DNA from 4 places in the Streptomyces daliensis genome. Region 4 is predicted to be linked to each of the others. Evidence: riboswitches for the same ligand, from Rfam matches in the RefSeq annotation. Region 4 holds a riboswitch; each other region holds the start of a gene.
The links. Region 4 has a riboswitch for cyclic di-AMP ahead of ACYVOO_RS16085 (C40 family peptidase). Riboswitches for the same ligand answer to the same signal wherever they lie in the genome.
Positions count from the first base shown of each region.

Region 1 (7,642 bases), on a different contig from region 4:
TCCATCCCCGGCCACGAGGGCAAGCAGCCGCCGCGCGACGGCTCCCTCCCCGAGACGCTGGGCGGGGACCAGCGGCAGGTGGTCGAGGAGGAGGTGCCCTCGCGCGCGCTGATGGCGGCCTACCGCCTGCCGCACGACGGCACCCGCGAGTGCGACGCGGCCGACCTCGCGCTGACCGTCCTCGGCGGCGGCGAGTCCTCCCGCCTGCACAACCGCCTGGTGCGGCGCGACAGGCTGGCCGTCGGCGCGGGCTTCGGGCTGCTGCGGCTGGCCGGGGCGCCCTCGCTGGGCTGGCTGGACGTCAAGGCGTCGAGCGGCGTGGAGATCTCCGCCATCGAGACGGCGGTGGACGAGGAGCTGAGCCGCTTCGCGCAGGAGGGGCCGACGCCAGAGGAGATGGAGCGGGCACAGGCCCAGCTCGAGCGCGAGTGGCTGGACCGGCTCGCGACGGTCGGCGGGCGCGCCGACGAACTGTGCCGGTTCGCCGTGCTGTTCGGCGATCCCCAGCTCGCGCTGAGCGCCGTGGGCCGCGTCCTGGAGGTCACGCCGGAGGAGGTGCGGTCCGTGGCGGCGGCGCGGCTGCAAAGGGACAACCGCGCCGCGCTGGTCTACGAGCCGACCGCGCCCGCCACCGAGAACGCCGAGAACGCCGAGAACGAGAACGCCGAGGACGGACAGGACGAGGAGCCCGGCCAGTGAGCGACACCGCGACCACCCCCGCAGAGAGGCCAGGCCCGAGCATGGATCTCCACCCCCAGCCCCGGGGCGGCAGCCCCAGGCCCTGGGCCTTCCCCGCGCCCGAGCGCGGCACGCTGCCCAACGGGCTCACGGTGCTGCGCTGCCACCGCCCGGGCCAGCAGGTCGTCGCCGTGGAGGTCAACCTCCTGGCCCCCCTGGAGGCCGAGCCCGAGGGCCTTGACGGCGTGGCCACGATCATGGCCCGCGCCCTGTCCGAGGGCACGGACAAGCACGACGCCGAGGAGTTCGCCTACGAGCTGGAGCGCTGCGGCGCCACCCTGGACGCGCACGCCGACCACCCGGGCGTGCGCGTCTCCCTGGAGGTCCCCGCCTCCCGGCTGCCCAAGGCGCTCGGTCTGCTCGCCGACGCGCTGCGCGCACCGGCCTTCCCCGACGGCGAGGTCGAGCGGCTGGTCAACAACCGGCTGGACGAGATCCCGCACGAGCTGGCCAACCCGGCCCGCCGCGCGGCCAAGGAGCTCTCCCACCAGCTGTTCCCCGCCGCCTCCCGCATGTCCCGGCCGCGCCAGGGCACCGAGGAGTCGGTCGCCCGTATCGATGCCGCCTCGGTCCGTGCCTTCTACGAGGCACATGTGCGCCCCGCGACGGCCACCGCCGTCGTCGTCGGCGACCTCGAAGGCGTCGATCTGGACGAGGCGCTGGCCGACTCCCTCGGCACCTGGACCGGATCGACGGCCGAGCCCCGCCCCGTGCCGCCGGTCACCGCGGACGACACGGGCCGCGTGATCATCGTGGACCGTCCGGGCGCCGTGCAGACGCAGTTGCTGATCGGCCGCATCGGCGCGGACAAGCACGACCGCGTCTGGCCCGCGCAGGTGCTGGGCACGTACTGCCTCGGCGGCACCCTCACCTCCCGGCTGGACCGCGTGCTGCGCGAGGAGAAGGGCTACACCTACGGGGTGCGCGCCTTCGGCCAGGTGCTGCGCTCAGCGCCCGAGGGCACGGGCGCCGCCATGCTCGCCATCTCCGGCTCGGTCGCCACCGAGGTGACGGGGCCCGCGCTGGAGGACCTGTGGCAGGTTCTGCGCACCCTGGCGGCCGAGGGCCTCACGGACGAGGAGCGGGACGTCGCCGTGCAGAACCTCGTGGGCGTCGCCCCGCTGCGCTACGAGACGGCCGCCGCCGTCGCGGGCACCCTCGCCGATCAGGTCGAGCAGTATCTGCCGGACGACTTCCAGGCGCGGATGTACGCGCGGCTGGCCGAGACGGGCACCGTGGAGGCCACGGCGGCCGTCGTGAACGCCTTCCCGGCCGACCGCCTGGTCACCGTCCTGGTGGGTGACGCCTCGCAGATCGCGGAGCCGGTGCGGGCGCTGGGCATCGGCGAGGTGAGCGTGGTCTCCGGGACCTGAGGCGCCGCGCCGCCCGGCGCTACGCCGCCGGAGCCGCCCGGAATGTGATGGAGGGCCCGTGAACAGTCGGCCGACTGTTCACGGGCCCTCCACATGTCGCGGCGTCATGTCCGTTTTCCCTGTCTGATTTGGCCGGTGTTGCCCCGGTGTTGGGTGTGGCATGCGCGACAAAAGACGGGATCTGTTTGGCGCCGTGCTGATGCCCGTCTTAGCGTCGTGGCCGCTGTTCGTCAGAAGTGACCGCGCCGCGGCCGACGGACAGTGATCGCCGAGTCCCCGTACGGCGCGAGCCAGGGGAGCCGGGGACCCACACGTCCCTTGGGGTGAATCGGACGCCTCCCGTACGAGGCGCCCGTAGGAGACCTTCCTGCTCCGAACCCGTCAGCTAACCCGGTAGGCGAGAAGGAAGGAAAGGAGTCACGCCAGATCATGGCGTTCATCCGTGCCACCGGTAAGCATCGTGGGCAGAGTCGTGCCCGTCGCCGTGCGGGCGTCAACGCCGCAGGCATAGCGGGCCTCGCCGCTGTCGGCGTCGTGGGCTCCGTCGCGTCCCCGGCGCTCGCCGCCAACGACGAGGCGTCCACCGTCACCGACACCGGTCTGACCCAGGCCATCGACCTGGGCGGTTCCCTCGCCGCGACCGTCGGCGACCAGGCCGAGGCCCAGCAGGCCGAGGCCGAGCGCGCCAGGGCCGAGGCCGCCGCCAAGAAGGCCGCGGCCGAGGCGAAGAAGCGTGCCGACGAGGCCAAGCGCAAGGCGGCGGCCGAGAAGGCGGAGCGCGAGCGCGAGGCCAAGGAGGCCAAGGAGCGCGCGGCCCGCAAGGCGGAGGCCAAGCGCGCCGCGCTCAACGGCTACGTCGCCCCCGTCGACAACTCCTACGTCTCCACCGGCTACCAGACCGGCGGCGGCATGTGGTCCTCCGGCAGCCACACCGGCATCGACTTCCACGCGGCCCAGGGCACCCCGGTCAAGTCCGTCGCGGCCGGTGAGGTCGTGGAGGCGGGCGACGGCGGCGCCTACGGCAACAACATCGTGATCAAGCACAAGGACGGCACGTACACGCAGTACGGCCACCTGTCGTCCATCGGCGTCTCGGTCGGCCAGTCCGTCACCTCGGGCCAGCAGATCGCCCTCTCCGGCTCCACCGGCAACTCCTCGGGCCCGCACCTCCACTTCGAGGCCCGTACGGGCCCCGACTACGGCTCGGACATGGACCCGGTCGCCTATCTGCGCCAGCACGGCGTCAAGATCTGACCGAATCCGAATCTGAATCCGGCGCCGCACCCGACGCCCAATCCGGTGCCGCACCCGACTCCGCGCGGCATCCGTGAGTATCAGGACCCCCGGCCGACACATGGCCGGGGGTCCTTTTCACGCCGTATTCACGTGAGGGGAACTCTCGCCATCGGAAATTCGACGTGGCTGCAATACAGTTCGAGTCATGCGAATTTCCGCGCACGCGGTCTGCACGGCAATCCGCGACGACATCGTCAGCGGGGCATTTCCGCCCGGCGCCCGGCTCACCGAGGAACTCCTCGCGCGGCGTTACGGAGTCTCGCGGGTCCCCGTGCGCGAGGCGCTGCGCACGCTGGAGTCCGAGGGTTTCGTGCTGACGCGCAGGCACGCGGGCGCCTGCGTGGCCGAGCCGACGGAGCAGGAGGCGGCGGATCTGCTGGAGATCCGCGCGGTGCTGGAGCCGCTGGGCGCGGCGCGCGCGGCGCAGCGGCGCACCGAGGCACACCTCAAGGTGCTGCGCGGTCTCGTGCGCCTCGGCCAGCAGCGCGTGGACCGCGGCCACCTCTCCGACCTGCGCTCCCTGGGCGACTGGTTCCACGAGACGCTGGCCCAGGCGTCCGGCAGCCCCAGCCTGACGACGCTGCTCACCCAGCTCCGGCGCAAGATCACGTGGGTGTACGCGGTGGACGTGCCCGCGCAGGCCGCCACCGTCTGGCAGGAGTACGGCGCCATCGTCGACGCGGTGGCGCGTGGCGACGCCGAGCGGGCCCGCGCGCTGACGGCCCAGCACGTGGAGCGTTCCGCGGTGCTCCACAGGCTGCGCCGCCCGGTACCGAAAGGGGTCGCGCGCAAAGCGGCCGTGAGGAGTACGAAACCTTCCGTAAACACGGCGCGCGATTCTCTTTAACACTCCCCGTATACAAAGAAGAGGAGGAATTCACAGGCGTGTGCCCGTGAATTCCTCCTGCTCTTTTCCTGCCACTGAGGGCAGAGAATCAGACGGTGCGAATCAGACGGTCTCCGGGAGTTCTTCGAGGCCCTCGGAGACGAGCTTCGCCAGACGGTCGAGCGCGGATTCCGCGTCATCCGCCTCGGAAGCCAGCACGATCTCCTCGCCGCCCTCCGCGCCGAGACCCAGCACGCCCAGCATGGAAGCGGCGTTGACCGGCGTGCCGTCCTCGCCCTTCTTCACGGTGACCGGGACGCCCGCAGCAGCCGCGGCGCGGCAGAAGATCGAGGCGGGGCGGGCGTGCAGGCCCTCGGCCCAGCCGACGGTGACGCGGCGCTCAACCATGGTGAAGCCCTTCGAATCGTGACGCTTGTGAACTGTTGTCTAGACCAGTCTCGCACGCGGTGCGAGCTGCTCCCGTGCCCCCTCAGCCTGCACTGTCGCACGTACGGGCGCGAGCCCGGCTCACAGGTCCTACCCTGACCCCATGCAGAGCCCGTCGGAGCGCGCTTACCCCACCCACTGGGAGGCCGACGTCGTCCTGCGCGACGGCGGCACGGCCCGGATCAGGCCCATCGCACCGGACGACGCCGAGCGGCTGGTGAGCTTCTACGAACGGGTCTCCGACGAGTCGAAGTACTACCGCTTCTTCGCGCCCTACCCCCGGCTCTCCGACCGCGACGTGCACCGCTTCACCCACCACGACTACGTCGACCGCGTCGGCCTGGCCGCCACCGTCGGCGGCGAGTTCATCGGCCTCGTCCGCTACGACCGCATCGACGGCACCGGACGCCCCGCCTCCGCGCCAGCGGACGAGGCCGAGGTCGCCTTCCTCGTGCGCGACGACCACCAGGGCCGCGGCGTGGCCTCCGCGCTGCTGGAGCACATCGGGGCCGTGGCCCAGGAGCGGGACATCCGCCGCTTCAGCGCCGAGGTGCTGCCGGCGAACAACAAGATGATCAAGGTGTTCACCGACGCGGGCTACTCCCAGAAGCGCAGCTTCGAGGACGGCTCCGTCCACCTCACCTTCGACCTCGAACCGACCGAGCGCTCCCTCGCCGTGATGCGCGCCCGCGAGCAGCGCGCCGAGGCCCACTCGGTGGGACGGCTGCTCGCACCCGGCTGTGTCGCCGTCATCGGCGCGGGCCGCAACCCGGGCGGCGCGGGCCGCGCCGTCCTGGAGAGCCTGCGCGCCGCCGGGTACGCGGGCCGCACGTACGCGGTCAACACCGCGCTGCCCGAGGGGCGTACGGAGCTCGGCGGCGTCCCCGCGTACCGCTCGGTGGGCGAGCTGCCCGAGTCCGTCGACCTCGCCGTCGTCGCCGTGCCCGCCGCCACCGTCACCCAGGTCGTCAAGGACTGCGGCGAGCACGGTACCCAGGGTCTGGTCGTGCTCTCCGCCGACTTCGGGCGCGACGAGCAGCGCGAACTGGTGCGGCTGGCCCGCTCGTACGGGATGCGCATCATCGGACCCAACGCCTTCGGGCTGATGAACACCGCGCCCGACGTCCGGCTCAACGCGAGCCTCTCGCCCGAGCTGCCCCGGCGCGGCGGCATCGGCCTGTTCACCCAGTCGGGCGCCATCGGCATCGCGCTGCTCACCGGGCTGCACCGGCGCGGCATGGGCCTCTCCTCCTTCGTCTCGGCGGGCAACAGAGCGGACGTCTCGGGGAACGACGTGCTCCAGTTCTGGGACGACGACCCCGGCACCGGCGTCGCGCTGCTCTACCTCGAATCCATCGGCAACCCCCGCAAGTTCACCCGCCTCGCCAAGCGCACCGCGGCGCGCAAGCCCGTCGTCGTGGTCAAGGGCGCCAGGCACAGCGGCAGCGCGCCCCCGCCGGGACACGCGGCGCCCGCCTCCCGCACCCCCGACGCGACCGTCACCTCGCTGCTGCGCCAGGCCGGAGTGATCATGGTCGAGACGGTCACCGAACTGCTCGACGCGGGCATCCTCCTGGTCAGCCAGCCCCTCCCCGCTGGGCCCCGCGTCGCCATCCTCGGCAACGCGGAGTCCCTCGCGCTCCTCACCTACGACGCCTGCCTGACGGACGACCTGCGCCCGCTGCCCGTCCGCGACCTGACGACGTCCGCCACCCCCGACGACTTCCGCCGCGCCCTGTCCGACGCGCTCGCCGACCCCGGCACGGACACGGTCGTGGTCACGGCCATCCCCTGGGTCGGGGACACGCCCGTGGGGGAGCTGGCCGACGCGCTGCGCGAGACGGCCGAGGGCGCGGACAAGCCCGTCGCTGTGGTCCACCTCGCCATCGAGGGCCTCGACGCGGCACTCGCGGAGCGCGGCATCCCCAGCTACCCGGCGGCCGAACGCGCGGCGCGCGCCCTGTCCGAGGCGGTGCGGTACGCGCGCTGGCGCGAGGAGGCGGCGGCGCCGGGGCGGGTGCCGGAGTACGAGGTGGACGAGGCCGCGGCGTCCGCGCTCATCGCCCGCGCGGCGGCCCGGAGCGCGGCACCGGCCGCGCGGGACGATGCGGGCCCCGGGGCCGGCGCCGCTTCCGGTTCGGGGCCGCGCCCTGGTTCCGAACCGGGCTCCGGTTCGGACGCAGATCCCGGCTCGGGTACGGTCTCCGGCTCCGCTTCCGTCGCGGTCCCCGGTTCGGGGGCGGCCTCCGCCTCCGAACCCGTCGCGGGTTCCGGTACGGCCCCCGCCCCCGTCGCGGGCGCCGGTTCCAGCGAGGACCCCGCCGCCCCCCACGCCGTCCCCGCCGACGACGCCCTCCCCGCCGCCGGACCCCGCGAGGCCCGGCCCACCACCGTGTCGGCCACCACCGAGGAGCGGCACCGCAGCGTGCCCCTCGGCGCGGAGGACGCCGCCGCGCTGCTGGCGTACTACGGCGTCGCCGTCCACCCCACGAGCCCCGCGCCCACCCCGGACGACGCGGCGGCTGCCGCACGGCACCTCGGCTACCCCGTCGCGCTCAAGACCACGGCGCCGCACTTGCGCCACCGCGCCGACCTGGGCGGCGTTCGGCTCGACATCGCGGGCGAGGACGGGCTGCGCCGCGCCTACGCCGAGCTGACCGAAGCGCTCGGCAAGCCGGAGGAACTGCGCCCCGTCGTCCAGGCCATGGCGCCGCGCGGCGTGGACACCGTGATCCGCGCGGCCGTCGACCCGGCCATCGGCGCCGTGCTCTCCTTCGGCCTCGCCGGGCCGCCCTCCGAACTGCTCGGCGACACCGCGCACCGGCTCGTCCCGGTCACCGACAAGGAGGCGGCGGAGCTGATACGGACCATCCGCACCGCCCCCATCCTGTTCGGCTGGCGCGGCGCGCAGCCCGTCGACACGGGCGCGCTGGAAGAGCTGCTGCTGCGCGTCTCACGGCTG
Region 1 is NZ_BAAGSO010000054.1:52,257-59,898, reverse strand. It holds gene ACYVOO_RS11230 (M16 family metallopeptidase) at 1-699, shown strand, start outside; gene ACYVOO_RS11225 (M16 family metallopeptidase) at 741-2,111, shown strand; cyclic di-AMP (ydaO/yuaA leader) riboswitch at 2,368-2,525, shown strand; gene ACYVOO_RS11220 (M23 family metallopeptidase) at 2,541-3,365, shown strand; gene ACYVOO_RS11215 (GntR family transcriptional regulator) at 3,553-4,254, shown strand; gene ACYVOO_RS11210 (HPr family phosphocarrier protein) at 4,357-4,641, opposite strand; gene ACYVOO_RS11205 (bifunctional acetate--CoA ligase family protein/GNAT family N-acetyltransferase) at 4,784-7,642, shown strand, end outside.
Region 1: another riboswitch for cyclic di-AMP. It lies ahead of ACYVOO_RS11220 (M23 family metallopeptidase); the one in region 4 lies ahead of ACYVOO_RS16085 (C40 family peptidase).

Region 2 (7,642 bases), on a different contig from region 4:
GCACATCCCCAGGTCCCCCAGCGAAAGGAAGCCCACCATGGCCGACGAGGCCCTGCTCGCCCTCCTCAAGGAGCGCAAGCTCGGCGTGCTGGTCACGCTGAAGCGCGACGGACGGCCGCAGTTGTCGAACGTGCTCTACGCCTACGACCCCGACGACCGCGTCATCCGCGTCTCCGTCACGTCCACCCGCGCCAAGTCCCGCAACCTCGTCCGCGACCCACGCGCGAGCTTCCACGTCACCAGCGACGACGGGTGGGCCTGGACGGTGGCCGAGGGCACGGCGGAGGTCACACCCGTCGTCGCCGACCCGTACGACCCCGTCGCAGAGGAACTGGTGCGCCTCTACAAGGACGTCCAGGGCGAGCACCCGGACTGGGAGGAGTTCCGCGCCGCGCAGCTCGCCGAGGGGCGGCAGGTCGTCCGCATCCCCGTCGAGCACGCGTACGGGCAGCCGCTCCGCTGACCGCGAACCGTCACACCGATTACGCCGACGCCTCCGTCAGCCGCGCCACCTCGTCCTCCGTCAACGTCACCTCGGCCACCGCCATCAGCGCCGGAAGCTGCTCGGGCGTGCGCGCGCTGGCGACGGGCGCCGTGACCGTCGGGCGGGCCAGCAGCCAGGCCAGCGCTACGGTCGCCGGTGAGACGTGACGGGCCTGGGCGACCTCGTCCAGGGCCCGCAGCACCCGCTGGCCGCGCTCCGTCGCCAGGTGCTGGGAAGCGGATGCGGCGCGGGCGCTCTCGGGCGCGGCGCCGGGCCGGTACTTGCCGGTGAGGAAACCGGAGGCGAGGGAGTAGTAGGGCATGACGCCGAGGCCGTAGCGGGCGGCGACGTCCTGGAGTTCGCCCTCGTACGTCTCCCGCGAGACGAGGTTGTAGTGCGGCTGGAGTCCCACGTAACGGGCGAGGCCGAACTCCTCGCTGAAGGCGAGCGACGCGTCCAGCCTGGCCGGCGTGATGTTGGACGCGGCGATCTCGCGGACCTTGCCGGAGCGGACGAGGTCGTCCAGCGCCGTGATGATCTCGGAGACCTCGACGCTCTCGTCGTCGTAGTGCGTGTAGAGGAGGTCGATGTGGTCGGTACGGAGACGGCGCAGCGACTCCTCCACCGCGCTCTTGACCGTGCGCGCCGCGAGGCCCGTGTACTCGGGGTGGGCGCCGACCTTCGTGGCGAGGACGATCCCGTCGCGGACGCGGCTGCCGCGCTCGGCCAGCCAGTTGCCGAGTACGGTCTCGGACTCGCCGCCCGAGTTGCCCTCGACCCAGGCCGAGTAGACGTCGGCGGTGTCGATGAAGTTGCCGCCGTGCGCGGTGTAGGCGTCGAGCACGGCGAAGGAGCCGGGTTCGTCGGCCGTCCAGCCGAAGACGTTGCCGCCGAGGCAGAGCGGTGAGACGGAGAGCCCGCCGAGGGGGCGGCGCTCGCGGGTCAGGTCTGCCATGGCCGTCCCGCTCGCTGTCCCGCCCAGGTTCCCGCCCGGGTTCGCGCTGGTCGCCGAGTTGTCCGAGTTGTGTGTGTCAGCCATACGTGGACGGTAACTCTGCCGGGACGGAAGCGCAGGCCGACGGCCCTGGTGTCGGGGGGTGGTCCACCAGAGCCGCCGGGTCCTGGGCTGGGGCCCGGCCGGAGGGACCGGCCGAAGGGCCCCGTTCGCCGCCGCCTCGTCCCCTCCTCGTGCTGTGCCGAGGGCCACGGGGGCCAGGGGCGAGTGGTGCGTGCGCCCGCCTCGGCGGTGCGAGGCGGCGGCGTGGTCGTGAGTGGGCGGGGGCGACCCGAGTGCGCGAGGTGCCGTGTGGTGCGCCACCCGCCCGAGGCGACCGGGTACCACGGGTCCGGGCTCCCAACCCGGACCCGGGCCGACGGAACCGCGTCAGCGAACCCGCGTCAGCAGAGCCGCGTCAGCGGAACCCCGTCAGACGCTGAGGCCCTTGCCCCGCAGCCACGCCAGCGGATCGACCGGGTCACCGCCGCCGGGCCGGACCTCGACGTGCAGGTGCGGTCCCGAGGAGTTGCCTGTGGAGCCGACGCGGCCGATGACGTCGCCGGTGCTGACCTTGTCACCGGCCGACTTCGTCATCGAGGACAGGTGGCAGAACCACAGCTCGGTGCCGTCGTCCAGCTCCAGCACGATGCGGTAGCCGTACGAACCGGCCCAGCCCGCTTCCTTGATGGTGCCCGTGTGGATGGCCTTGACCGGGGTGCCGGTGGGGGACGCGAAGTCCTGGCCCGTGTGGTCGTTCTGCCACATGCCGCCGGAGGAGCCGAAGCCCGCGGAGAGCTGGTACGAGGAGACCGGGAGCGTGTAGCTCTTGTCGAGCTTGGCGAGGCGGGCCGCCTCCGCCTTGCGGCGCTTCTCCTCCTCGGCCTTCTTCTTGGCCTCGGCCTCTTCCTCGCGCTCTTCCTTGGCCTCCTTGGCGGCTGCCGTCGCCGCCTTGGCCGCGGCGGCCTGGGAGGCGGCCTCGCGCGCCGCCGCGTCCGCCTCGGCCTGCTGGGACTCGGCCTGCGCGAGGATGCGGGCGCGCAGTGCCTCGCCCGCGTCCGTACGGCCAGCGGCGGCGTCCTCCTCGGACAGGCCCGCCTGGCTCAGGGGCGCCTGGACGGCGGCGACGGCCTCCGCGTCGTCCGCGCCGCCCGCGAGGAGGCCGCCGACGCCGGGGAGGTCCTGCACGGAGTCAGCAGCGGAGGCGAGGTCCGGCATGGATATCGCGGCCGGGTCCTTGTCCTTGGCGGTGGCCATGCCGCCCGCGCCGACGGCGGCGATCATGCCGACGCCGAGCACCGCGCCGCTGCGGGCCATGCCGCCGCCGCGCTGCTTGCCCACGCGGTGCCGGCCGCGGACGGGACGGACGGAGTCCTCGGTGGGGTTCCACTCGTCGAACGCGTCGTCGCCGTCCTCGTCGCCACCGTCACGCGCGGGACCGTAGACGTCCGGGACGGGCACCGCCTGGGTGTCGAAGGCCGGGGCCTCGAAGGACGGGGCCTCGAACGTCTGCGTAGCGTCGATGGTCTGCGTGTCGAAGTTCCGCGCACCGGCCGGGACATGGGCGGCACCCGCCGGGGCGAGCGCGTCGGGACGGCCCAGCGCGTCGTAGTTGCCGTACGCGTCGAATGTGCCGTGGCCGTAGCCGGGTGTGCCGTGGCCCTGGCCGAAGCCGTGGCCGTGGCCGAAGTGGTCGCCGCCGTGGGGCGGCCGGCTGTCGTAGGACGCGCCGTACGACGGTGAACCGCCGAAGGACGGCTCGTACGAGGCCTCGGGGGCATGCCTCTTGGACGCCACGGGGGGCGCACTCCTTTCCTTCCTTCTCGCCTACCGGGTTAGCTGACGGGTTCGGAGCAGGAAGGTCTCCTACGGAAGCGCCCGCACATGGGACATGGGCGGGAGAGTCCGATTCACCCCATCCCTCGGAGGGCGGCCCCGGTGTGGGCCGACCGGTGAGAGACCCCCCTCGCCGCCGGCTGACGACGGCCGAGAAGTGGTGGTTCCCCGGTTCCCTCGGTGCGCTTCGCGTCGAGTGGTGACTCGCGTTGACGCACGTACAGGATTCGGCGACGGCGCACGGTGCCGACTCTCGTGACGGCTGTGACGACCGCGCTGCGTTATCGAACGTTAATAGAGTCGCGGGCCGAATTCCAAGCTGTTCCGGCGAATTCGTAGTCGCCGTTGCCCTGCACTTTTCCGGGCAGACGGGGGCAATCAGGGGCAGGAATTACCCGAATTGGGGCGCCGGATCGCGGAGAGTGACGAAACATCAGGCCGGAAAGCTGTCTTGAACCGCTCCACAGCTCCCCCTCCCCGTCTTCACAACCTCCCCCTGCGCCGCGCCACCAGCAGCGCCATGTCGTCCGTGATCCGTCCGCCCGTGTACGCCTCCACGTCCGCGACCAGCGCGTCCAGCAGCCCGTCAGGACCGTCGAAGGCGCACCCGGCCAGGCGGCGCGAGGGCTCGTAGAAGACGCCGCTCCCCTCGCCCCGCGCCTCGGACAGGCCGTCCGTGTAGAGCAGGAGATGCGCGCCGGGCGGGAAGGGCACCTCGTCAGCGCGGTCGGGCCACTCGCCCAGCTCGGGCATCCCCAGCGGCAGCGCGGGGACCCTGGGCTCGATGTAGCTGGGGAACCCGTCGGACTTCAGCAGCAGCGGCGCCGGGTGGCCGCGGTTCACGACGCGGAGCACGCCCGGGTCCTCGGCCGGTACCTCGACGAGGACGGCCGTCGTGAACCCCTCGTACTGGTCGAGCCCCCTCCTGCGGTCCCCCTCGCGCCGCAGCGCGCCCTCCAGGCGGCCCGCGACCGCCTCCAGCGTGTCCTCCTGCTCGGCCGCCTCACGGAACGCGCCGATGACGATGACGACCGCCTCCACGGCCCCGAGCCCCTTCCCCCGCACGTCCCCGACGAGCATCCGGGTCCCGTGCGGGGTCTCCTGGACCGCGTAGAGGTCCCCGCCGATACGGGCGCCGGTCTGCGCGGCCTTGTAGCGCGCCGCGAACTCCAGCCGTCCGATGCGCGGGGGCGGCAGCGGCAGCACCGCGCGCTGGGCCGCCTCGGCGATGATCCGCGCGGAGTCCAGGGCCGCGCCGCTGCGGCGCACGATGCCGCTGATGAAGACGGCGAGCGCGGAGACGGTGGCGACGGTGAGGGTGCGCATCGAGTCGTCGAGCAGGTCCGACGGGCCGTCCAGCAGAAGCAGCGCCGCGAAGAGGGCGGTGGCTATGAGCCCCGTGCCGACGGTCACCCCGCGGGTGCAGAAGGGGGCTGTCACCAGGGGCGCGGCGGCGAAGAAGGGGGCGCCCGTGATCTCGGAGAAGGTGGTGACGTTCAGGAGGATGCCGAGGGCGAGCATCAGGAGGGGCAGCAGGAGGAAAGGGACGCAGCGTCCGTCGGCTGGAGGCTCCGCGGGCACGGTCGTCCGTCGGCTGCCGCCGCCCCGGAACCTGCCCCTGCCCCTGCCCGATCTCTGGTCCGCCACCGTCCCAATCTGACCCTTCATGGCGCGCTCGGCCACTTGACCTGCTCCAATCGCTCCCCCTCTGGCGGCCCCCGGCCGGGGCGACGGCCGGGGCGACGGCCGAGGGCGCCGCCACACGATCGCCGCACTCCGTGAGCGCCCGGCGCCCCGGCACGTTCCACTGGAGGCAGCGGACGGCGAGGGGGACGGAAGGGAGCGGCGCGCGTGGGAACCGGCAGAGCCGTCGTGCACCTCCGCGCCCCGAAGTGGCCGCCCGCCTGGTTCGGGCTGCTGCCGCCCGTGCTGATCGTGCTGGCCGTGACCCTGGAGGAGGCGGCGCCCCCGAAGTACTTCTTCGGCTCGCTGCTCAGCGCCGCCGTCCTGCTGGCCGCGCTCCTCTACCGCCCCCTCGGCACCGCAGCGATGGGCGCCCTGTGCGTGCTGGTACTCGCCGCGCTCGACATCAGCCAGGGCTCCGCCTACGACCCGCACATCGTGGGCTCCCTCGTCACCCTGCTCGTCGTCGCGGGGCTCGTCACGCTGCTGTCCGTGGCGCGCGAGCGGACGGTGCGCCAACTCACCCAGGTCCGCGCGGTGGCCCAGGCGGCGCAGCTCGCGCTGCTGCGGCCCCTGCCCGAGCGGATCGGGCCCGTCCGCGTGGCGGGCTTCTACCGGGCAGCCGACGACGAGGCCCTGATCGGCGGCGACCTCTACAGCGTCAGGCAGACCCCGTACGGCGTACGCGTGCTCGTCGGCGACGTACGCGGCAAGGGCATCGGCGCGACGGGCACCGTCGCCACGATCATGGCCTCCTTCCGCGAGGCGGCCGTGACCTGCGAGGATCTGGCCGAGGTCGCAGGCCGTATCGAGATGGCGATGGCGCTGGACCGCGAGGACGCGACGCCGCCCGGCGGCGCGGGACCGCCGGGGGACGGCGCGCTGCCGCAGGACACGGGCCCGGACGACGAGCTGTTCGCCACCGCCGTGCTGATGGAGTTCCCCGGGGACGCGGAGGAGGTCCGGGTACTCGACCGCGGCCACCCGCCCCTGCTGCGCCTCGCCCCCGACGGCGCGACCCCGCTGACCGCCACCCCAGGGCTGCCCCTGGGACTCGGCGACCTGTCCGAGGGGACGGAGCGCGCCGAGGGGTTCCCCATGCCCGTCGGCGACATGCTGGTGGCGTACTCCGACGGGGTGACCGAGGCACGCGGCCGTGACGGCGCGTTCTATCCGCTGCGGCAACGGCTGAACGACCACTTCTGCCGCCCCGCCGACGAGCCCGGCGGGTCCGGCGGGTCCGGCTGCTTCGAGGGGCGGGGCACCGTCCCGGCCGAGATCGTCACGTTCCTCCAGGATGACGTGGCCCGGTGGGCGCCGACGATCGGCGACGACATGGTCGTCGTGGTCCTCCGCCGCCTCCCGTCAGCCGACTCACCCGGGCCGCCCGGGACACCCGAGCCGACGGCCACGTACTGAGCGGGCCCCGCGCCAGGTCAGCCCGGTCAGCCCAGGCAGCCAGCGTGCGACGTCACCGTCCGGTACCGGTACCGGTACCGGGGCCGGTGAGGCCGGGGACCGCGTGCCCCTCGACGATTTCGCGGGCCACATCCCTCATCGGCCGCTGCCGCGAGCGCGCGTGCTTGCGCAGCAGCTCGAAGGCTTCGCCGAGCGGCACGGCCCGCATCGTCGCGAGCACGCCCTTGGCCTGTTCGATGAGGACGCGGCTGGTCAGAGCGTGCTCCAACTGGCTGGTCAGCAGCCTGCCGCTCTCGGCCTCACGGACGCGCTCCAGAAGGACGGAGGTGAAGTCCGCCAACGACTGACCGAGCGCGAGCGTGTCCCCGGAGAAGCCCTCCCGCGAGCCGGACAGGAGGACGAGCGCTCCGCCCGCGCCCGTACGCGTGACCAGGGGCACGGCCGCCACCCGCGCGTAGCCCAGGTCCAGGGCCCGGCGCGCGTACCGCGGCCAGCGCCGCATGACGGGCCCTTCGTCGAGCGCGGACTGCGCGATCCGCGCGCCCCGTCCGTCCCTCGCGCGCCGCCCCGGCTCTGGCGCTCGCGCCCGCTCCCGGCGACAGTCGTGGCCGGGCCCCTCGCGCCAGCCGAGGGCATCGCGCTCCAGGCGCGTCACCTCCGGATCGGAGCCCGCCACCTGCGGTGCCGTCCCCGCCCCCGCCCCCTCGTCGCCTGTCCTGTCCGGCCCATCTGGGCTGAACAGCACGGACGCCGCGGTGGCGTCGAGCAGTCCCGGCGCTCGGTGTGCCAGGACCGACAGGGTCTCGGCCACGTCCGGCGGACCTTCGGCCATATCACCGGCCAAGGCCACGAAGGCATCGGCCAGCCGCAGTTCGGGCGTCATGGGTGCCCTCTCGTCAGCGGAATGTCAGATCACCGTCCACGATCCGCCGGGCGACAGTCTCGACGGATACGTCCTCCGTGAACGCACGAGCCTTGATCAGCGTCAACGCGTCAGCGATGGAACAGCCGAGCCGCGCGGAGAGCATCCCGGCCGCCTGCTGGACGGTGGCCCGGATGTCGGTGCCGCCGTAGAGGCCGGGGTCGGCGTCGGGTTCGAGGAGCACGATGCGGGTGAGGGCTTCAGCGATCTCGGACAGATCGGGGGAGCCGCCGGGGACCGGCCGGGGGTCGAAGACCGTCAGCGCCCCGATGCAGGACTCCGCCGTCCGCAGCGGCACCGCGGT
Region 2 is NZ_BAAGSO010000015.1:21,003-28,644, forward strand. It holds gene ACYVOO_RS04165 (PPOX class F420-dependent oxidoreductase) at 38-463, shown strand; gene ACYVOO_RS04170 (aldo/keto reductase) at 483-1,439, opposite strand; gene ACYVOO_RS04175 (M23 family metallopeptidase) at 1,911-2,939, opposite strand; cyclic di-AMP (ydaO/yuaA leader) riboswitch at 3,289-3,516, opposite strand; gene ACYVOO_RS04180 (PP2C family protein-serine/threonine phosphatase) at 3,798-4,961, opposite strand; gene ACYVOO_RS04185 (PP2C family protein-serine/threonine phosphatase) at 5,166-6,416, shown strand; gene ACYVOO_RS04190 (ANTAR domain-containing protein) at 6,469-7,299, opposite strand; gene ACYVOO_RS04195 (GAF and ANTAR domain-containing protein) at 7,313-7,642, opposite strand, start outside.
Region 2: another riboswitch for cyclic di-AMP. It lies ahead of ACYVOO_RS04175 (M23 family metallopeptidase); the one in region 4 lies ahead of ACYVOO_RS16085 (C40 family peptidase).

Region 3 (7,642 bases), on a different contig from region 4:
CTGGACACTTGCGACGGTACGCCTCCGGCCGCTGCCGGGGCAGTGGTCCAAGGCCCTCAGTGCCCGGGGGGCTTCGTCTTACCGGGCCCCGCGCCGCTCGGGCGACCGTGCTGTAACGCTGTGCGCAGGGGAACGCCGGCCGTATGGCCGACGTGACGCTCTCATCAGGCCGAGTCAGAGCCAGTCGCTGAAAACGTTTGAGCAGCAACTTACGAACGCTGCCCCGGATGCCACTGTCACACGTGAATGGACCGAAGCTCACTACGCAAGGAAGACGCCTCATGCCCCTCACGATTAAGCATTACGGACACGCGGACGCCCCCGCTCTGCGGGAGGTGCTGCTCGATATCCACGATGCCGTTTACCGCGACGACCAGGACACCTTCCACAGCCGAGCGCGCTTTGCCGAGTTCGTCGATTCGTGGTCGGGAAAGGGCTCGTGGAGCTGTGTGATCGGCTACGACGGTGACGAAGCCGTCGGCTTCGCTTACGGGGCCGCGTTCCAACCGGGCGGCTGGTGGAAGGGCTCACCACTACCGCAGGACTACGGGTCGGAAGCAACCTCCTTCGCACTGTCAGAACTGATGATCCGCGAGGGCTGGCGCAAGACGGGAGCCTCCTCGCAACTCCACGACGCACTGGTCAGCCAGAGAGCGGAGGACCGCGTCACGCTGCTGGTCGACACCGAGCACCCGAAAGTACAGAAACTGTACGAATCATGGGGGTACCGGAAGGTGCAGGAACAGCGCCCCTTCAGCGACTCGCCGCTGTTCGCCGTCATGGTCAAAGACCTTCGCAACGGCACGTGAGCGCGCTGTGGAGAGTCGGGGCCCGTCGACCACCGGGGCTCCGGTGACCGGGGGCGGATGACTCGTCGGACCATCCCCGCTTGCGCGGGGACGACGCGTCGCTCACGGAGGAGCTGCATCCGCTGGCCGAACGTCAGCGGCTCGGCTCACCGGCCCCGCCCCACGGGCCCCGAGGTGGCTGAACGGATGTGCCTCTCCGTCCGTACCCAGTGAAGAGGTCAACCGAATCCGAGCGACGAGGGGCAGGGATCGACGATGCAGCGACCATCTGGACAGATGACCCGGGGTGCGCTCTTCGTGGCCGGGACGGCGGCGGCGTTGCTGTCCGTCGCCGCGCCCGCGATGGCGAGCACAGCGCAGTACTGCGGCGCTGGGCGCGGTCTGACCGCCGAGGTGGCGGTCCAAGGCGCGATCGACGACGCGCAGAACTCGGCGAGCGGCGACGGCAGGTTCCACTGCGAGCTGGAGGGCCAACCGCAGATCTTCGAGATATTCGACGATCCGAACTTCGGCCACATATTCCGCGCCAGCGTCATCATGAACTGCGATTGACCACCCGCCGTACCCGTCGGCGCGAGGATGAGCGTGCTGGACACCGCAGGCTGTGCCGGTAGCGCTTCCCCGCCGAGGGCGGAAGGCGCGCTCTCCTCGCGCCCGTACGGCCCCGGCCGTCCCGTGCCCTCGTCCGAGGGCACGGGAGCGGGGCTCAGGAGGGGCGGGAGAAGTTCTGGCGGGAGGTGTTCTGGACGTTCTCGGCGTGCGGGCGCTTCACCGGGGTCGTGTGGGCGACGTGGTCCGTGGCGCGGTCCGGGGTGGTCTCGGCCTTGCCCGTGACGTGCGCCGGGACCTCGGGGACGGGCCCCGCGCCCTGGGCCTGCGCGCTGCGCGCGCCCTCGTCGTCGCCCGCCAAGCCCGTGGCGCCCGCCGCGCCCGCGCCGCCCACCACGCCCGCCGCCGCGAGGGCGGCTGCGGCGATCACCATACGCATGCGCATCGTTCGTCTCTCCTGTCGTCGGCTGTCGTCGGTCGTGTGACGTTGCTGTTGTCCGCCACACGGCGCCGATAACGGGAGCGGGCCCGAAGACACCCGAACGGCCCCCGGCCGCCCCCGGTCAGCCCTCGCCGAGCCGGGCGCGGAGGAAGGCCAGGGTGCGGTCCCAGGCCGTGGCGGCGGAGGGCGCGTCGTACGTCGCCGGGTTCGCGTCGTTGAAGAAGGCGTGGCCCGCCGGGTAGAGGTGGAAGACCGGGGTGATGCCGGACTGGGCCTCGATCGTGGCGCGCAGTTCGTCCAGCGACGCGAGGGGAACCGTCGGGTCCTGCTCGCCGTAGTGCCCCTCCACCTCGGCCTTGAGCCCCGAGAAGTCGGGGAGGGCGCCCGGGATGACGCCGTAGAAGGGGACCGCCGCCGAGACGCGGGGTTCGCGGGCCGCCAGCGCGAGGACGAAGCCGCCGCCCATGCAGAAGCCGACCGCGCCCACGGTCCCGCCCGTCGTCTCCTCGCGGCCGAGGAGGTAGTCGACGGCGCCGGAGAGGAGCCGCGCGCCCTCGTCGGTGGGCAGCTCGGACATCATGCGGGCCGCCTCGTCGGCGTCGTGGGCCACCTGGCCGCCGTAGAGATCCGGCGCGAGGGCGACGAAACCGGCCTCGGCGAACCGGTCGGTGACCTCCGCGATGTGGTCCGTCAGACCCCACCACTCCTGGATGACGACCACGCCGGGTCCCCGGCCCGAGGGCGGGAGGGCGAGGTAACCGTGCGCGGTACCGGCGTCAGTGGTGCTGGGGAAAGTGACGTTCTGGCGGGGGTTCGCAGCGGTCACGGTGACTCCACGGTTCGGGGAGGGGAATGGGGGCGTGTCCCGAGCGTAGGGGTGCGGGCTGTGGATCGCCTGGCACGGTCCGTCGTACGGCGGGCCGTGCCAGGCCGGGGCGGGCGCTTCAGGCGCGGAAGGGCCCCGTGACCTCGAACGTCACGCCCGCCGACGAGCTGTTGCCCGTCCCGCGCTGGCTGGAGAAGTAGAGGCGGCGCCCGTCGGGCGAGAACGCCGGTCCTGTGATCTCCGAGCCGCTGTGCCCCGTGACGCGCAGGAACGGGGCGACGACGCCCTGCGGGGTGATCACGCAGATCTCCATGTTGCCGCCGTCCTCCGCGACGTAGAGGTCGCCGGACGCGGTGCCGGTCACGTTGTCGACGCCCGTCAGCGGCGCCTGGCCGCCCGTCACCAGGCTGTCGTCGTAGGCCAGCTCGATCGTGTCGGCGGCGCAGTCGAGCTGCCAGACGCGGTTGTCGCCCTTGGTCGTGAACCAGCAGGTGCCGTTCGCGTAGTAGCAGCCCTCGCCGCCGTCGAAGTGCTTGGCCGCCGCGACCTGCGCCCGCGTACGGGTGCCGAAGACGCCCGGCGACGGGTTCGGCACCGCGGCCCAGCCGACCGGGCCCGACGTGCCGTCGCCCATGGTCAGCACCTCCAGCGTGCCCGTGGACAGGTCGCCCCACGTGGCCGGCCGGAAGCGGTAGAGGCAGCCGTCGCTCTCGTCCTCGGTGAGATAGACGACGCGGCGGTCGGGATCGGCGGCAGCCGCCTCGTGCTTGAAGCGGCCCATCGCACTCCTGCGCGCGGCAGAGACGGTGCCCCACGGGTCGGTCTCGTAGACGTAGCCGCGGTCGATCTCCTCGCAGGAGAGCCAGGTGTTCCACGGGGTCCGGCCGCCCGCGCAGTTCACGCTGGTGTTGCTCAGCACGCGGTACGCGCCCGTCACCGCGCCCGAGGAGGAGAAGCGCACGGCGCTCGCGCCACCGGTGAGGGCGACCTCGGAGTTGGAGACGTAGATCCAGCCGCCGCCGCTGTCGGCGAAGCAGGCGCCGCCGTCGGGCGCCGGGTGCCAGGTGTACGAGGTGCCGGAGACCGCCTGGCCCGATCTCGCGATCACCCTGCTCGTGAAGGACTGCGGCAACTGGACGCCGTTCGCGTCGGCGGGGCCGAGCGCCCCGTACGGGCCGGTGCCCGGCTGCGCCGGGTCCGCGTGCGCGGCGCCGCGCCACAGCGTGCCGCCGAAGACGGCGGCCGAGCCGGTGAGCACGGCCGCGCGCAGGAAGGTACGACGCCGGAAGTCACGGCGTTCCACGGTCACTCCACGTTCCACGGTCACTCCACTCGACGAGTCTGCGGTGCCCGGCGGTGTCGCGTCCGCCGGGGAGAGCGGTGGTGCGTGCGGTGCGTGTGCCTTGGTGCCTTGCGGGTGCTGCCCGTGCTGCCCGTGCTGCCCGTATGGCCGGTACCGCCGGTACGGGACGGTCCGGTCCGGTCCGGGCGGGGTGGAACCTAGCGCTCGGGCGTGACCGGCGCCACAACTCCCCGTGAACCGGAGGCGCGACGGAGCGGGGCCGAACGCCGGATGCCCGGTGTCCCTGGCGGGGACACCGGGCATCGGTGTGGCTTCGCCTGCCGCTTTCCGGAGGACGCGTGTGGCCCGCGCCCTCCGGTCCGTTGCGGGCGTAGGGGAGGGAACGCCTCAGACGGAGAGACCGTGCGACTGGAGGTAGCTCACGGGGTCGATGTCGGAGCCGTAGTCGGGACCGGTGCGGACCTCGAAGTGCAGGTGCGGCCCTGTGCTGTTGCCGGTCGAGCCGGAGACGGCGATCTGCTCGCCCGCGTCGACCTGCTGGCCGGGCTGGACGGAGGAGGAGGTCAGGTGGCCGTACTGGGTGTACTTGCCGTCGTCGTTCTTGATGACGACCTCGTTGCCGTAGGCGCCGCCCCAGTCCGCCGAGACGACGGTGCCGGAGGTGACCGACTTCACCGGGGTGCCGGAGGAGGCGGAGAAGTCGACGCCGGTGTGGCTGCCGCTGGACCAGGAGCCGCCGGACGCCTTGTACGGGGTGCTGGTGCCCGCGTCGACCGGCTTGACGTAGTCGCTGGAAGCGGACTGGCCGTCGTCGGAGCCCGCGTCCGAGGTCTCGGCGGTCTTGGAGGCGCCGCCCTGCGGCTGCGTCTTCACCTCGTCGCCGGAACCGGAGGCGGAACCGGAGAGGGTCAGCTTCTGGCCGGGGACGATGACGTTCGGGTCGCCGCCGATGGTCTGGCGGTTCGACTCGTACAGCTTCTTCCAGCCGCCCTCGACGCCCTCGGACTTGGCGATCTTGGCGAGGGTGTCACCGCTCGCGACGGTGTACGAGCCCGAGCCGCCCTGGGGCTTGCTCTGCTGCTCGGTCTGCTTCGGCTGCTCGGTCTGCTGCGGCTGCGCGGACTTCGTCGCGGAGTCGTCGGAACCGGAGCCGGAACCGGAGTCGGGGTTCACGTCGGGGGAGCCGCTGTTCTGGCTCAGCCCGGCCTTGGGGCCGCAGTTGGGCCAGGCGCCCGGACCCTGCTTGGCCAGCACCTTCTCGGCGATGGCTATCTGCTGGTCCTTGGTGGCCTTGTCGGCGGTCGGCGCGTACTGCGAACCGCCGTAGGCGTCCCAGGTGCTCTTGTCGAACTGGACGCCGCCGTAATAGCCGTTTCCGGTGTTGATGGACCAGTCGCCGCCCGACTCGCACTGGGCGACCTTGTCCCAGGTGCTGACGTCGGCGGCGTGCGCGTTCGCGGCGCCCATCAGCGGAAGGGCGATACCCGCGCCACCTGCGGCGAGAGCGAGCGAGACGCGGGAAATGCGCCGCGCGTTACGGCCATTGGACTGTCGGTTAACGCTTTCGCGTGCAAACACAGAAGTGTTCCTCTCCTACGCCTGCGAGGTGAGCTGTCGGATTCGGGCTGGAGTTGCCCGGCCACCTGCGCACATGCCCGTGGCATGTGCGCGAGGGGGCTTCACCCCAAGCCGGTCGCGTTTCCGCGACGCGGCACTTACCTGTGGTTCCCCCGCTCCTGCCGCCCTTGGGTCGGGTGATTTCCGCTGACCGGGCGGCAGGATTCGGCGTCCCGGTCACGGGCCACCGCATGGGACGTGCGATGGCGGATGCACCGTAAACAGATGGAATTCGCGGGGACAACTAAAGACAGGGAAGGAGAGCCATGTGGGGACCCGCGCATTTCTCATACGGAGTGTCGAATAAGTCCGTAAGAGAACGCTGTGCGCAGGGCATTCGAAACACGCGTGCCGCGTCCGCGTCAAAACCGGAACCCTTTCGATCTTGCCTTCCTGTGTCGCTCCTCACGCACCTCCTGTGGAACGCGTCACGTCATTTCCGGCTCGCGCGGGGGCACTCGGCACGATGCCGGGCGTGTGTGGAATACCCCCTGGGGTACCCGTGTTACGGTCGATGATGGATACCCCGGGGGGTACATGAACGAGTCGGTCCGGGAGAACCGGAGCGAACGGAGAGCGGAGAGGAGAGGGTCGGCCGTGTTCTTCGTCGACACCATCGGGACCGAGGGCCTGGGCAACCGCGGCTATCTGGCGGGAGGCGCGACGGAAGCCGTCGTCGTGGACCCGCCCCGCGACATCGACCGCGTGCTCGCGGCGGCGGCACGCAGGGGCGTGCGCGTCGGCCTCGTCGCGGAGACCCATGTGCACAACGACTACGTCAGCGGAGGCCTGGAGCTGGCCCGCGTCACAGGCGCCCGCTATCTCGTCCCCGCCGAGGCGCACGTCGCCTTCGCCCGCGTGCCCGTACGCGACGGCGACACCGCGACGGTCGACGCCGGCGCGGGCCTGACGCTGCGGGCCCTCGCCACCCCCGGCCACACCCCGCACCACACCTCCTACGCGCTGGAGGAGAACGGCCGCGCCGTGCTGGCCTTCACCGGCGGCTCCCTCCTCATCGGCACCACGGGCCGCCCCGACCTGGTCGAACCCCGGCTGACCGAGCCGCTCGCCCGCGCCCAGCACGCCTCGGCGCGCCGGCTGGCCGACGAACTGGCCGACGACGTGCGCGTCCTGCCCACCCACGGTTTCGGCAGCTTCTGCTCCTCCGGCGGCTCCGGTGGCTCCGGCGCGGGCTCCGGCGGCTCCGACGGCTCCACGACGATCGGCGAGGAACGCGCGCACAACGACGCGCTCACCCGCGACGTGGACGACTTCGTCAAGGACGTACTCGCCGGGCTGGAGGACGTGCCCGCCTACTACACGCACATGGCCCCGGCCAACGCCTCGGGCCCGGCCCCCCTGGACCTCACCCCGCCCCGCCCCGCCGACGCGCACGACCTCGCGCGGCGCCTGGCCGAGGGCGAGTGGGTGGTGGACCTGCGCTCGCGGGTGGCGTTCTCCGAGGGGCACCTCGCGGGCGCGTTCAACTTCGAGGGCGACGGCAAGCTCGCCACGTATCTCGCCTGGCTGATCCCCTGGGGCAAGCCCGTCACCCTGCTCGCCGAGACCCCCGGGCAGATCGCGGCGGCGCAGCGCGAGCTGGCCCGCGTCGGCATCGACCGCCCGGCGGCGGCGGCGACCGGAGGCCCGTCCTCCTGGCTGCGTACGGGCGAGCGCCCGCACTCCTTCCCGCGCGCCGGCTTCGCCGACCTGGCTGCGGCCAGGGAGCGGGACGGCGGCGAGGGGATCGTGGTGCTCGACGTGCGCCGCGCGTCCGAGCGCGCGAAGGGCCACGTCGAGGGCTCGTTCCACCTCCCCGTCCACGAGGTGCACGGCCGCGCCGACGAGGTGCAGCGCGGCGTGGTGTGGGTGCACTGCGCGAGCGGGATGCGCGCCGCCGTCGCCGCCTCGATGCTGGCCGCCATGGGCCGCGACGTGGTCGCCGTCGACGACGCCTTCCGGGCCGAGGACTGGGTGCGGGGCGCGGAGTGAGGGGGTGCGGGCCCGGACCGGGTCAGGCCGGAGAGCCCGCGCCCGGTCAGGCCAGGGAGAGGAAGAGCTTCTCCAGACGGGCCCGCATCTGCTCGCGGTCGGCC
Region 3 is NZ_BAAGSO010000089.1:99,074-106,715, reverse strand. It holds gene ACYVOO_RS21995 (GNAT family N-acetyltransferase) at 282-809, shown strand; gene ACYVOO_RS21990 (hypothetical protein) at 1,065-1,361, shown strand; gene ACYVOO_RS21985 (hypothetical protein) at 1,516-1,803, opposite strand; gene ACYVOO_RS21980 (dienelactone hydrolase family protein) at 1,922-2,626, opposite strand; gene ACYVOO_RS21975 (alkaline phosphatase PhoX) at 2,745-3,929, opposite strand; gene ACYVOO_RS21970 (transglycosylase family protein) at 4,317-5,396, opposite strand; cyclic di-AMP (ydaO/yuaA leader) riboswitch at 5,511-5,696, opposite strand; gene ACYVOO_RS21965 (MBL fold metallo-hydrolase) at 6,144-7,538, shown strand; gene ACYVOO_RS21960 (metal-sensitive transcriptional regulator) at 7,585-7,642, opposite strand, start outside.
Region 3: another riboswitch for cyclic di-AMP. It lies ahead of ACYVOO_RS21970 (transglycosylase family protein); the one in region 4 lies ahead of ACYVOO_RS16085 (C40 family peptidase).

Region 4 (7,642 bases):
CTCCAGCACCGCTTCCAGCACCGTGGCCGGGCCCGCGCCGGACTCGACGATGGTGCGCAGCTCCTCCATCAGCGTGTTGAACCGCTTCACGGCGTTCGCGGAGCGGGCCGCCATGCCGTACGCCTCGTCGACGCGGACCAGGGCCTGCGGGAAGGTGATCTTCTCGCGGAGCGCCAGCGCGTCGATCATCGCCTCGGCGCGGTCGCCGATGCCGCGCTTCGGGGTGTTGAGGATGCGGCGCATGGAGACCGAGTCCTCGGGGTTGGCGAGGACGCGCAGATAGGCCAGCACATCGCGGACCTCCCTGCGCTCGTAGAAGCGGACGCCGCCGACGACCTTGTACGGCAGGCCGACGCGGATGAAGACCTCTTCGAAGACACGGGACTGCGCGTTCGTGCGGTAGAAGACCGCGACATCGCCCGCGCGCGCGTCGCCCGCGTCCGTGAGGCGGTCGATCTCGTCCGCGATGAACTGTGCTTCGTCGTGCTCGGTGTCCGCGACGTAGCCCGTGATGCGGGCGCCCGCTCCGGCCTGGGTCCACAGGTTCTTGGGGCGCCGGTTCTCATTCCGCTCGATGACGGCGTTGGCGGCGCTGAGGATGGTCTGCGTGGAGCGGTAGTTCTGCTCCAGGAGGATGGTGGTGGCGTCCGGGTAGTCCTCCTCGAACTGGAGGATGTTGCGGATGGTGGCGCCGCGGAACGCGTAGATCGACTGGTCCGCGTCGCCGACGACGCACAGCTCGGCCCGCTCGACGGCGCCCGCGCCCACACCCGTATCCGTATCCGTGCCCGCGCCGGCACTGGCGCCCGTGCCCACGAGCTCGCGCACCAGCGTGTACTGCGCGTGGTTGGTGTCCTGATACTCGTCCACCAGCACGTGCCGGAAGCGGCGGTGATAGTGCTCCGCCACGTCAGGGAACGCTTGGAGGAGGTGGACGGTCGTCATGATGATGTCGTCAAAGTCCAGGGCGTTGGCCTCGCGCAGCCGTGCCTGGTACATCGCGTACGCCTCGGCGAGGGTCTTCTCGAAACCGTCCGTGGCCTGGGCCGCGAAGTCCTCCTCGTCGATCAGCTCGTTCTTCAGGTTCGAGACCTTGGCGCTGAACGACTTCGGCGGGAAACGCTTCGGGTCCAGGTCCAGATCGCGGCAGACCAGGGCCATGAGGCGCTTGGAGTCCGCCGCATCATAGATCGAGAAGGACGAGGTGAAGCCGAGCTTCTTGTGCTCGCGGCGCAGGATGCGCACGCACGCGCTGTGGAAGGTGGACACCCACATCGACTGCGCACGCGGCCCGACCAGCTCCGCGACGCGCTCCTTCATCTCGCCGGCGGCCTTGTTGGTGAAGGTGATCGCGAGGATCTGGCCCGGGTGGACCCCCCGCGCACCCAGCAGATGGGCGATGCGGTGGGTGAGCACCCGGGTCTTGCCCGAGCCCGCCCCGGCGACGATGAGCAGCGGGGAGCCGCTGTGCACGACGGCGGCGCGCTGCTGCTCGTTCATGCCCTCCAGCAGCGCGTCCGTGTCCACCACGGTGCGGGGCGAGCCGCCGCGGTGATACGCGTCACGCGCGGCTGCCGCGCCCCCGGCGAAGGTGCCCGCGAAGAGATCGTCCGGGATCTCCTCCTCCGGGTGCTGGTCCTCGGGGGGAGGCGGAGGCGGGTCCTCGGTCTTGGGATCGAGGTTCGCCAGGAAGCTGTCGTCGAAGAGGCTGCTCATCGTCGTCCGAGTCTAGGCGGCCCCACCGACAGACCTCCGCGCGTCCCGGGAATCGCCCCGGGAATCGCCCGGAAATCCGCGCCCCGGCGCGGGTACGCGGCCCGTCGACGAGCGCCTGGCGGCGACCCCGCGCCGGTCTCGTACGGACCCCCGCATGCCCATACCGGACGGATACCGCACCAATCCCGCACGGGTAACGAAGAGATATCGGACGTATCCCTCACCAGCCTTCACAGGAACGGCACACCTTCGCTACCGTGCCGTGCCAGGCAGCCCGCACCCCCGTCGGCGACAGCGTCGGCACGGGCGGCCACCGCCGAGTCCGGCCGCAGGGCCGGAGCCGGGGACCCACTCGCGTACGCCGCGCGACCACCGCGTGCCCGCGTGCCACCCGGGGTGAATCGGCCCGTACGCGCCGCGTGAGCGGAGCGCTCCGGTCCGTAGGGCAGCCTTCCGACGCCCGAACCCGTCAGCTAACCCGGTAGGCGGTTCACGGAAGGAGTCGTCGGCCTTGGCGTCGCATCGCAAGCCGCGCACCCGCGTACTGCACTCCGCAGCCTCCAAGCGGGGCGTCATCGGTGTCACCACCGCGGCCCTCGCGTCCGTCACCCTGCTCTCCCAGAGCGCGACCGCCTCGCCCTCGGACGACGGCGGGGGCGGCGGCGGACGGCAGTCGGTCGAAGAGGTCAAGCAGAAGGTCGACAAGCTCTACCAGCAGGCGGGCGCCTCGACGCAGAAGTACAACGCGGCCAAGGAGAAGACCGACGCACAGCGCGAGAAGACCGACGGCATGCTCGACGAGGTCGCCGAGCGCACCGACAAGCTGAACGAGTCGCGCCGCGTCCTCGGCAACTTCGCCGCCGCGCAGTACCGCACGGGCGGCATCTCGCAGACCGCGACGCTGCTGCTGACCGAGGACCCGCAGAGCTTCTTCGCGCAGACGCACCTGCTGGACCGCATGACCGGCCGCCAGAAGGAGGCCGTCGACGACTACGAGAAGCGGCAGAAGGCAGCCACCGAGAAGCGCGCCGAGGCGACGCGCGAGCTGGAATCGCTCTCCTCTTCACAGAAGGAGCTGAAGGAGAGCAAGCGCGAGGTGCAGTCGAAGCTGGCCGAGGCGCGGCAGTTGCTGTCGAAGCTGACCGCCAAGGAGAAGGCGCGGCTGGCGCAGATCGAGCGCGAGAAGCGGGCCGAGGCGCGGCGCGAGGCGGCCGAGCGGGCCGCGGCGGAGCGCCGTGAGGCGGCCGAGCGCCAGAAGCGGGAACAGGGCGACGGGTCGGGTTCCTCCGAGGGCTCGGGCTCAGGTTCCGGTTCTGGTTCCGGTTCGTCGGGCGGCTCGTACTCGGCCAAGGCCGCGAAGGTGATCGACTTCGCCAAGCAGCAGCTCGGCAAGCCCTACGTGTGGGGCGCCACGGGGCCCAACTCGTACGACTGCTCGGGGCTCACCCAGGACGCCTGGAAGAGCGCGGGGATATCCCTGCCCCGGACCACGTACGACCAGGTGAAGGTCGGCACGCGGGTCGCCAAGTCGGACCTGCGCCCCGGAGACCTGGTCTTCTTCTACGACGACGTCAGCCACGTCGGCATCTACGTGGGTGGCGGCCAGATGATCCACGCCTCGAAGCCGGGCGACGACGTGAAGTACGAGGCGATCGACTACATGCCGTTCCACTCGGGAGTCCGGCCCGCCTGACGCGGGGCGCTCGACGGGAGTACGTCGCGGGAGTACGTCGACGGGGCGCGGAGGCACCAGCGGGTGCGCCGCGCCCCTTCGCGCGCCCGGGGCGTCCCGGGGCCTCCGGGGCGCGCGGATCGAGGGACTACGCGCCGCCGTTCACGTCCACAGCACCGCGATGAAGATGTTGACGGTCGTCAGGGCGCCGACCGTGCCCAGCAGCGCTGACGGGACCTTCTCCTCGTCCCTCTTCACGTAGACCAGCCCCAGGATCACCACCAGCAGCGCCAGCTTGATCCCGATCTTGACGTTGTTCACGGGCTGGTCGTCCGCCTGATTGAGGCCGACGAGGACGATGCCCGTCGCGAGCATGGTCAGCGCGCCGTGCAGCATGCCCGGCAGCATCCGCGCCGTGCCGGAGCGCAGGGCACCCATCTGGAAGAAGAAGCCGCCCAGCAGGGCCGCGATGCCCACGATGTGCAGGCAGACGAAGAGGTTGATGAGGACGTCCATGGCCCGGAGCGTAGCCCGGCTCATAGGGGGTGTCTTCAACGTCCCGTCTGGCCTAACGGCCGGACGACGCTACGTTGAAGACACCCCCTAGCACCGCCCGACGGCCAGGGTGCGCCGATCGCCCGCATCGGTCACGGTCTCGCCGGTTCCCGTTCCGTAGCGGGCGCCCCCGCTCACGCCCGCACGCGCCGCATGGACGAAAGCGGACAGTCCCGGGCAGTCCCGGTCAACCCCACACCTCGCCGCACAGGGCAGGTTTAGCGTCCTCGTCCAGGTGGCCGGGTCCGCCCCGTGCGAGGCCCGGCCGCCCCGCCGAGATCCGGCGGCGGCTCGTCCCCCCTGTGCGGGTCCGCCGCCGGATCCCCACCTCGACGGACGTACAGGCGTCGCACGCGACGCCGCACGGTGTACGGCCGCGACGCGACGCGAAGGAAGTGACGGCCGCACCATGGCCTCGCACCGAAAGCCCAAGCCCCGCCCCCTCACCGGACCCGCAGCGCGCACGGCGCTCACCCTCGCGCTCGCCGCCGCCGCGAGCACCACCGCGTTCCAGGGCTCGGGCCACGCCGACCCCCGCCCCGGCTCCACCGCCCGGGTGAAGGCGAAGGTCGACAAGCTGCACCACGAGGCCGAGAAGGCCACCGAGGCGTACAACGGCGCGAAGGAGAAGGCCGACGAGGCGGCGGAGGAGCTGGAAAAACTGCGCGACCAGGCGGCGCGCAAGCAGGAGCGGCTGAACGCGACGCGGGACGCGCTGGGCGCGCACGCGGCGGCCGAGTACCGGAGTGGCGGCGTCGACCCGTCGCTCCAGCTCGCGCTCTCCTCCTCCCCCGAGAACTACCTGGAGCGTGCGGCCGTCGCCGAGCGCGCGGGTGCGCGGCAGGCCGACTCCGTGCGGCGCGTCGGCGAGCAGGCGCGCGGCGTGCGGCAGCTCCGGGAGGAGGCGGCCGGGACGGCCACCTCGCTCAAGAGCGCGGCCGACAGCGCGCGGCGCCACAAGCGCACCGTTCAGGGCAAGCTCAGGGAGGCGGAGAAGCTGCTGGACCGGCTGACGCCGGAGAAACGGGCCGAGGTGCTGGGCGACGACGGTCACGGCGGCGTGCCCGAAGGCCCTGACGGTTCCGACGGTTCCGACGGGACGGCGCGGGCCGACCGCTCGGGCGGCGGCTCGGGCGACGGCGCCCGTGAGGCCACGGCGCCTGCCACGGGCGTGGCCCCCGACTCGCGCGCCGCCCGTGCCGTCTCCTTCGCGCGGGGCGCGCTGGGCAAGCCGTACGTGTGGGGCGCCACGGGGCCCGACGCGTACGACTGCTCCGGGCTCACCCAGGCCGCGTGGAAGGCGGCCGGTGTCTCGCTGCCGCGCACCACGTACACGCAGATCGACGCGGGCCGCCACATCCCCCGGTCAGGGCTGGCGCCCGGTGACCTGGTCTTCTTCTATGGCAGCGTCAGCCACGTCGGGCTCTACATCGGCGACGGCCAGATGATCCACGCCCCGCGCCCCGGCGCGCCGGTACGGGTCGCCCCGATCGACGAAATGCCCTTCTCCGGAGCGACCCGCCCGGCATGAGCGGGACGGTCCCGCCCCGCCCGCCAGGGGCGCGGGGAACCGCGCGACCAGCCACCGCGCACCCGCAGCCCGCGAAACACACTCAAGCCCGCGAAGCACACTCAGGGGCACGCACTCACGCGCTCGGCGCTCCGAAGTACCCCTGCCCCTGCTGCTGCCCCTGAACGGGCTGCTGCCCGACAGGCGGTGCCCCGTACGCCTGCGGCGGCACGGGCGCCCCGCTGCCGAACGGGTTCGCGTGACCAGGGAGTTGCGCGCCCGGGGGGAGGTAGCGGCTGCGGCCGTTCTCGTCGCGTACGCGCGCGAAGCCCGCCGCCTCAAGGCGGGCCGCGAAGTTCGCGTTGCGCTGCCGCGTCCACAAGAAGCCCGCACCGAGGAGCAGCATCAGCAGGACGTAGCCGATGACGCCGTAGACGAGCGCGTCGTCCTGAAGCGCGTCCCGCACCAGCCCGAGCACCATCATCACGGTGAGCCCCGCCGCCCCGGCCAGCATCCGCTTCTCGGCGCTCTTGCCGGTCAGGTCGAAGTTGATGCGGGCCTTGAGGAGTTCGAGGTGGTCGGCCGCCTCGGGGAGGGGCTTGAGCTTGCCGCCGGGCTGCATGCCGGGCAGATCGCCTCCGTTGCCCGCCTGCGGAAACCGGGCCATGTTGGCCGCGGCGCGCTGCTGGGCCGCGGGACTGGGGTCGCGGTGCAGCAGCATCGCCGTGCTGCCGTTCTGGGCGCCGGTCTGCGCGGCGTCCCCGTACTGGAAGCCGAACTGCTCGGCGATCAACGCCAGCCTGGCGAGCTTCTTCACCGAGGACATGCGGCTGACGACCGTGACGTCGTCCTGCGTGGCGATCTGCTGGAGCATCTTGCTGATCTGGCGGCTGCTCACGAGCCGTCCCTCCCGTTGATGTGTGAGCGCCTGCCCCGGGGGCGGCGCGGAGCGCGCAGCATAGCGGGGACATGTCAGAGATCCGGGCGCACCCCTGGTCACTTGCGCTACCCCCAGGTAGCTTCCGCTCCCGTACGGCCCTGATCAGGAGGAGCAGCCGCATGACGCACCCCTCTCACCCCTCGCACCCTTCTCGCCCCTCACATCCCGACCACCACACCACCCGCCCCTTGGACTTCACGTCGTCGTCCACGCCCTCGACGCGCCCGACGCCGATACCCACCGACCAGCTCCACTTCGCGATGCCCCCGGAGCACCAGTCCGTCGCCGAGGAGCGGCGGCACCGCAAGGAACGGCTCGCGGCGGCGCTGCGCCTGTTCGGGCGGTTCGGGTACGACGAGGGCGTGGCGGGCCACATCACCGCCAGGGACCCGGAGTTCACGGACTGCTTCTGGGTCAACCCGTTCGGGATGCCGTTCCAGCACATCACCGTCAGCGATCTCGTCCTCGCCAACGAGGAGGGACAGGTCGTCGAGGGCCGCTACCACGTCAACCAGGCGGCGTTCGTCGTTCACTCACAGGTGCACCAGGCGCGCCCGGACGTCGTCGCCGTGGCCCACAGCCACTCCGCGCACGGCCGCGCCCTCTCCGCGCTCTGCGAGCTGCTCGATCCGATCACCCAGGACGCATGCGCCTTCTACGAGGATCACGCGCTCCTCAACGACTACACGGGCGTCGCCGTCGACGCCGAAGAGGGCCGCCGCATCGCCTCCGCGCTCGGCCCGTACAAGGGCGTCATCCTGCGCAATCACGGACTGCTGACGGTCGGGGACACGGTGGACGCGGCGGCGTGGTGGTTCCACCAGATGGAGCGGGCGTGCGGCATCCAGCTCGCGGCGAAGGCGGCGGGCAAGCCCGTGCTCATCGACCACAGGAACGCGGTGGCGACCCGCGAACAGATCGGCAGTGATCTCGTCGCGTGGATCAACTACCAATCCCTCTACACCGGCATCACTCGTGAAGAACCGGACCTGCTGAGCTGACGGCCCCGCCCGTAAGGCACAATCCCCTTTCATCGCAAGGCAGTTGAGAGGTTGGGTGGCGCAGTGGCCGTGGACTCGGCACGGGACGGCGCGAGGGGCGCGGGCGACGAAGGCCCCCGTCCAGGGGCGCACGAAGGCCCCGGCGGTACGGGCAGCGATAGGGGCGGTTCCGCTCGTACGGGTGGTTCGGGCGGCACGGGCGGTACCGGCAGCAGCGCCCGCACCGGTGCGGGCGGTTCGGGCGGCCC
Region 4 is NZ_BAAGSO010000069.1:102,445-110,086, reverse strand. It holds gene pcrA (DNA helicase PcrA) at 1-1,716, opposite strand, end outside; cyclic di-AMP (ydaO/yuaA leader) riboswitch at 2,021-2,219, shown strand; gene ACYVOO_RS16085 (C40 family peptidase) at 2,228-3,409, shown strand; gene ACYVOO_RS16080 (hypothetical protein) at 3,551-3,904, opposite strand; gene ACYVOO_RS16075 (C40 family peptidase) at 4,353-5,474, shown strand; gene ACYVOO_RS16070 (hypothetical protein) at 5,590-6,351, opposite strand; gene ACYVOO_RS16065 (class II aldolase/adducin family protein) at 6,513-7,394, shown strand; gene ACYVOO_RS16060 (hypothetical protein) at 7,458-7,642, shown strand, end outside.